DNA from 3 places in the Stenotrophomonas sp. STEN087 genome. Region 3 is predicted to be linked to each of the others. Evidence: predicted binding sites of a transcription regulator. Region 3 holds the regulator's gene; each other region holds the start of a gene.

What was found. Region 3 encodes FliA, which starts transcription of late flagellar genes. Its sites were predicted from a motif close to TAAAGTTTNNCNNNCNNNGGCCGATAA; they were not measured.
Region 1: the regulator FliA is predicted to act here: its motif matches at 911-937, upstream of ACVOK1_RS15440 (methyl-accepting chemotaxis protein).
Region 2: the regulator FliA is predicted to act here: its motif matches at 1,548-1,574, upstream of ACVOK1_RS10805 (methyl-accepting chemotaxis protein).

The regions. Positions count from the first base shown of each region.
Region 1 is NZ_JBRRCR010000066.1:7,270-9,529, reverse strand. Features, by position in the region: gene ACVOK1_RS15445 (NAD-dependent epimerase/dehydratase family protein) at 1-801, shown strand, start outside; gene ACVOK1_RS15440 (methyl-accepting chemotaxis protein) at 1,061-2,260, shown strand, end outside.
Region 2 is NZ_JBRRCR010000032.1:33,816-36,075, forward strand. Features, by position in the region: gene ACVOK1_RS10805 (methyl-accepting chemotaxis protein) at 1-1,326, opposite strand, end outside; gene ACVOK1_RS10810 (N-acetyltransferase family protein) at 1,599-2,009, opposite strand; gene ACVOK1_RS10815 (hypothetical protein) at 2,025-2,260, opposite strand, start outside.
Region 3 is NZ_JBRRCR010000043.1:19,074-21,333, reverse strand. Features, by position in the region: gene ACVOK1_RS12660 (protein phosphatase CheZ) at 1-445, opposite strand, end outside; gene cheY (chemotaxis response regulator CheY) at 445-837, opposite strand; gene ACVOK1_RS12650 (RNA polymerase sigma factor FliA) at 895-1,638, opposite strand; gene ACVOK1_RS12645 (MinD/ParA family ATP-binding protein) at 1,635-2,260, opposite strand, start outside.

The sequences.
Region 1 (2,260 bases), on a different contig from region 3:
GTGGGGTTGGACCGCATGCCCTTCAACACCACCCGCATCATTGCCGATGTCACCGACCGCCAGGCGCTGGAGCGCGCCGTGCGGGGTGTGGACGCGGTGATCCACACCGCAGCCCTGCACGCGCCGCACGTCGGCCTGGTGCCTGATCCGGTGTTCGAGCAGATCAACGTCGATGCCACCGGCCAGCTGCTGCAGCTGGCCCGGCAGGCCGGCGCGCGCCGCTTCGTGCTGACCAGCACCACGGCGCTGTACGGCCATGCGGTAGTGGCCGGTGGCTGCCGCTGGATCGACGAAACGACCGAACCGCTGCCACGCACCATCTACCACCGCACCAAACTGCAGGCCGAAGCACTGGCCGAGCAGGCGGCGGGGCAGGGCTTCGAGGTGCGCGTGCTGCGCATGGCGCGCTGCTTCCCCGAGCCACCCGAACGCATGGCCATGTTCCGTCTGCACCGTGGCATCGATGCGCGCGACGTGGCCAGTGCCCACGCGGCGCTGCTGGTGGATGAGGGTGAGCCGTTCCAGCGCTATATCGCCTGCGCGGCCAGTCCGTTCCAGCGCAGTGACTGCCTGGAGCTGGCCGCCAACCCGCGCCAGGTGCTGGCCCGCCGGGTACCGCAGCTGCTGGCCGAGTTCGACCGCCGCGGCTGGCCGCTGCCGCTCAGCATCGACCGTGTCTACGACAGCAGCCGGCTGCGCCAGGCGCTGGGCTGGCAACCGCGCTTCGGCCCGGAGGGCGTGCTGCAGCAGTACGCCGCAGGCAGCATTGAAGTACTGCCGCGCATGCTGCCGCTTTTGTAGAGTCGAGCCACGCTCGACTGCGCCGCCTTTGTAGAGTCGAGCCATGCTCGATTGCTCTTCGTCCGACGCCACGGCTGAGCGTGTTCAGGTTCCCGCAGACGGCTTTTCCTCAATCCGGCCCGCCTGCGGCCGCTAACCCGGTGCGTGCCTTGCCAGCGTGGGTTTCGATCCGCAGCTGGCAGGCGGCGGCGCGAGGGATCGCGCACCTGCGCGGTGCCGTCGTGGTGCCGGTTGTCCTGAATTGCCTGCGGACCTGTCCATGCCTTCTTCCCGCTCTGCCGCTGCCCGTCGCCCGGGCAGCATCGCCCACAAGCTGATGCTGGGCACTGCTTCGATCGCGCTGCTCTGCTTCGGCATCACCGCTTTCCTCATCTACCGCCAGGCCAGTGCCAGCCTGGTCAATGCCTCGCGCCAGACCATGGCCAGTGAAGCCGTCGCTGAAGCGCGCAAGGTGTCTGCCGATCTGGGCACGGCCTTCGCCAGCAACGATGCGATGGTGGAAACCGTGCTGGCCCAGCGTGCCCGCGGCGATGCCCCGGACCGCGCCGCACTGGCCGCGGTCGTTGGCCAGCAGCTGCAGGCGCACCCGGAATGGGTGGGCAAGAGCACCATGTGGGAAGCGAACGCTTTCGACGGCAAGGATGCAGACTTCGTGAATACCGAAGCGCACGATGCCACCGGTCGCTTCATGAGCTACTGGGCCTGGGAGGGCGGCAAGCCCCAGCAGTCGCCGATGACCGCCTACACCGACCTGCCGGATGGCTCCGGTGACTGGTACATGGGCCCGAGCCGCGACAAGCTGCCCAAGGTCAGCGAGCCGTATGCCTATGCCATCGGCGGCCAGCAGGTGCTGATGAGCACGCTGAGCACGCCGATCGTGGAGAACGGCACCTTCCTCGGCGTGTTCACCGTCGATTTCTCGCTGGCGGCTCTGCAGAAGCACCTGGCCACGCTGACCCCGATGGGGGCCGGCCGGGTCGAACTGCTCTCGCCCAAGGGCGTGGTGCTGGCGGCGGCCAATGCCGCCGAGATCGGCAAGCCGCGTACCGATGCGGAAACCCAGCAGATGCTGGCGCAGATTGCCGAGGGCAAGACCTTCGAGGCGTTCGAGCCGGATGCCGAAGGCAACGTGCGCCTGTACGTGCCGATGCAGGTCGGCGATGCCCCGCAGCACTTCGCGCTGGGCGTGGTGGTGCCGCACGCGGTGATCGTCGCCGAAGCCCGCCAGCTGCTGTGGCTGACCCTGCTGGTCGGCGTGATTGCCGCGCTCACCCTCAGCGCCGGCGTCTATGTGCTGCTGCGTGGCCTGGCCATTCGTCCGCTGGCGCAGGCCGTGCGCATCGCCAGCGACGTGGCCGCCGGCAAGCTGGATACCGCACTGCCGCCGCGCGGCAACGATGAAGTGGGTCGCCTGCTGGACGCGATGCAGGGCATGCGCGGGACGCTGCAGGCGGTGATG
Region 2 (2,260 bases), on a different contig from region 3:
CCCGATGATGTCGACGATGCGGCGCGAGGAGGCGTTGATCACCGCCATGGTCGAGACCACTTCATGTACCACGGTGCCACCGCGCGCGGCCACGTCTGCCGCGCCGCCGGCCAGTTCGCTGGCCTGACGTGCGTTGGTGGCGGTGCGCTGCACGGTGTCGGCCAGGCCCTTCATCGACACCGCCGTTTCTTCCAGCGAGGCCGCCTGCTGCTCGGTGCGCTGGGACAGGTCGCTGTTGCCCTGGGCGATCTCGCTCGCGCCCACCGCAATGGTGTCGGCGGCGAACTTGATCTGGCCAAGAATGCCGGCCATTGCCTCCACCAGCGCGTTGACGCCCTCGCACAGTTCGGCAACCGGGCCGCGCTTGTCGGTCATGTCCACATGGTGGGTCAGGTCGCCCTGTTTTGCCGCCGCCACCACTTCGCGGGTCTGCGCTACGGCGCGCTGGGTGGCCTGGTTCTCGTGCACCTGGGCGGTGATGTCGGTCGCGTACTTCACCACCTTGAACGGGCGGCCGTTCATGTCGAGGATCGGGTTGTACGACGCCTGGATCCACACCTCGCGCCCGCCCTTGCCCAGCCGCCGGTACTGGCCGGCGTCGTACTCGCCGCGGCCCAGCTTTTCCCAGAACTGCCGGTATTCGGCACTCCCGCGGTGGTCGGGTTCGACGAACAGGGAATGGTGCTGGCCACGGACCTCGTCCAGCGTGTAGCCGGTGGCGGCCAGGAAGTTGGCGTTGGCCGACAGGATGCGCCCGTCCAGGCTGAACTCGATGACCGCCTGCGACTTGTCGATCGCCGCCAGCTGGCCCGCCGAATCAGCGGCCTGCAGCTTCTGCGCGGTGATGTCGGTGGCGAACTTCACCACCTTGTACGGCCGCCCCTGGCGATCCAGCACCGGGTTGTACGAGGCCTGGATCCAGATCTCGCGCCCGCCCTTGCCGAAGCGCCGGTACTGGCCGGCGTCGAACTCGCCGCGCGCCAGCCGCGCCCAGAACTCGCGGTACTCGACGCTGCGGGCATGCTCGGGATCGACGAACAGGGAATGATGCTGGCCCTGTATCTCGTCCAGGCGGTAGCCCACCGCCTGCAGGAAGTTCTCATTGGCCTGCAGGATGGTGCCGTCCAGGGCGAACTCGATGACCGCCTGCACGCGATGCAGCGCAGCCACCTGCGCGGCCAGCTCATCCTGGCGGCGATCCTGCGCGGACAGCTCGGTGGTGGTGCGGTGACCGCCCAGCGCGCCCAGCAGCACGCGCCAGGGCGAAAAACGGGAGTGCGGGTCGGCCGGTGTCTGCTCACCCGCCGTGAAGCCTGGCATCAGCATCGTGGGTTCCTCGGAGTCCAATAGAATGCAATCCGGCGGGCGGGTGCCCGACGGGGCCATCAATTGCCTGGACTTGCAGACGCGCGGGGGAAGCGTCCTTGTTCGTTGTGCGCGTAAAGCTCTGGACTGCGGACTGCGGAAGGCGGTACACACAGCACGGACCGCCCGTCGGGGGCAGCCTGGAGTCCAGCAGCGAGGGACAGGAGCGGGATCCAGTCAGGTTATCGGCCGGCGGGACGCGGCCTTTAGGGCCATTTTTAGCCCCCGCGTCTTCACAGCACCCGGCGATACAGCAGCTTGCCCTCGGCCTCGCCCTGGGGCTGGTAGCCGTTGCGCTCCAGCAGGGCCACCATCTGCGGGAAGGCCTGCGAGGTCTTCACCTCGATGCTGTCATAGCCCTGCGCGGCGGCCCAGCGCTCCTGGGTTTCCAGCAGGGCCTGGGCGATGCCCTGGCGGCGATGTGCCGGATGGATGCCACCGACCCAGCTGTAGAAGCGCCGGCGGTCCAGCGCGTAGCCCACCTTGAAGCCGACCAGTTCACCGCCCTGCTCGGCCACCAGCACCAGGTGGCGACGGCCGGCCAGGCGTTGCATGTAGGTGGCGTGCGTGCGCCCCTGGCCCAGCTCACCCACGCCCTGCAGCACCTGCAGGGCCTCGTCCAGAGAGCCTACCCTTACCAGCATCGTGTTCCTCCATGGTCAGCGTTGCCGCCACATCATCCAGCGCAGCACGGCGATGGCCAGCACCGCCGGCAGATAACCGAGACTGCCTACCCAGACCAGCAGTGCCGCAGTCACCCAGTTGCCGCCGCCGCCAAAGAGCCACGGCGTGGTCTGCAGGACATGCAATGCCACCGGCAGGATCAGCAGTGGCGACAGCCGCAGCAGCTGCCAGCGCCAGCCCAGCGGCCCGACAAAGCCGATGATCGCACCAA
Region 3 (2,260 bases):
CGACCACGCGACGGATGATCTGCCCGGTCAGGTCCTGGTAGCTCTGGGTCAGGGCGATCTCGGTCAGGTTGTGGCGGATGCGCTCAAGCTGTTCGTCCTGGCCCGGCTGCAGGCCATCGGCACGCAGCTGTTCGGTCAGGGCGCGGCATTCCTCGGCCAGGTCCAGGGTGCGGTGGGTGGCCTGTTCGGTCATCGCCACCACGTGGTCCAGGCGTGCGCAGGCATCGTCCAGCTCGCCGGCCTCGTCGGGCACGGTCGGCAGTTCGCCCAGGGCCTGGCCCAGCTCGCGGGCCAGCCGCGAAAGGCCGCTCATCATCGGCTGGGTACGCGCGGCCACCAAGCTGTCGATGCGCTGGCGCCAGGCGGTCTCGTCACCCGACTCCAATGCATCCAGGGCCTCCTGCAGGCGCAGGGCGAGGGCGCTTCTGTCGACCTGGGCGTCCATCAGGCGCTCGCTGCCAGGCGTTCGAAGATCTTGCCGAGCTTCTCTTCCAGGGTCTGCGCGGTGAACGGCTTGATGATGTAGCCGTTGACGCCGCTCTGGGCCGCTTCGATGATCTGCTCGCGCTTGGCTTCGGCGGTCACCATCAGCACCGGCAACGTCTTCAGCTTGGCATCGGCGCGGATCGCCTTGAGCAGCTCGATGCCGGTCATCACCGGCATGTTCCAGTCGGTGACCACGAAATCGAACGGCTGGCTCTGCAGCAACGACAGCGCGGCATGCCCGTCCTCGGCTTCGGCGGTGTTGGTGAAGCCCAGATCGCCCAGCAGGTTCTTGACGATGCGACGCATGGTCGAGAAATCGTCAACGATCAGGATGCGCATGTTCTTGTTCAAAGCAGAGTTCCTTTGTTGTTCGCTGCGGGCGGCCGGGGGCAGCCGCCTCGCGCATGTTCATTGCTCGAGGCCGGCGTCGGCCGCCTCGAAAACCTTCAGCCGGCCGCGCAGGCGCAGCACGGCCTGGCCGTGGATCTGGCAGACCCGCGATTCGCTCACGCCGAGCACCGCGCCGATCTCCTTCAGGTTCAGCTCCTGCTCGTAGTAGAGCGAGAGCACCAGCTGCTCGCGTTCGGGCAGGTGGCCGATCGCCTTGCCCAGTTCGCGGCCGAATTCACCGCGTTCCAGTACCTGCTGCGGGGTCGGGCCGCCCTGGGCGACGGTGTCCAGCTCGCCTTGGTCCTCGATGCGCGATTCCAGGCTCAGCACCTGGCCACGCGAGGCGTCTTCCATCAGGCGCAGGTACTCGGGCAGGGGCATGTCCATCGCCGCGGCCACTTCGGTGGCGCTGGCGGCGCGGCCGCTGCTCTGCTCCAGTCGGCGGATGGTGGCGGCGGCGTCGCGGGCACGGCGGTGCACCGAGCGCGGTACCCAGTCACCACGGCGGATCTCGTCGATCATCGAGCCGCGGATGCGGATCGAGGCGTAGGTCTCGAACGACGCGCCCTGGTCGGCGTCATAGCTGCGCGAGGCTTCGATCAGGCCCATCATGCCGGCCTGGATCAGGTCGTCCACCTCGACGCTGGCCGGCAGTCGCGCCGCCAGGTGGTGGGCGATGCGCCGCACCAGGTCGGAATGCTGGGCGATGACATCGGTCGCGCTGGCGCGCTGGACTTCCTTGTACTGGGCTGCACCTTTCATACGGTCACCCCACGCTGCTTGAGGATGCGTTCGAGGAAGAACTCGACGCCGCCACGCGGTTCGGTCGGCGCCTGCCAGCGGGCGGTGCGGCGGGCGATCTCGGTGATCGCCAGCGCGGCCGGGCTGGACGGGTAGGCCTTGACCACCGGCTGCTGGCGCTGCACCGACAGGCGCAGCCAGTCATCCTGCGGCACGCAGCCCAGGTAGTTCAGCGAGACATCGGCGAGGAACTTCTCGCAGACGCGGGTCAGCTTTTCGTACAGCACGCGGCCCTCGTTGGGGTCGCGCACCATGTTGGCCACCACCTGGATGCGGTCCACGCCACGTTCGCGCGAGAGCACCTTGATCAGCGCGTAGGCGTCGGTGATCGAGGCGGGCTCATCGCAGACCACCACCACGGTGTCCTGCGCGGCCTGGCAGAAGGTCAGCACGCCATCGGTGATGCCGGCGGCGGTGTCCACCACCATGATGTCCAGCTCGCGTTCCAGCTCGGAGAACACGTTGACCAGGCCGACATGCTCGGCCGGGGCCAGTTCGGCCATGTGCCGGCGGCCCGAGGCGGCCGGGACCACCAGCACCCCGTTGGGGCCCTCGATGATCACGTCCTCCAGGCTGCAGCGGC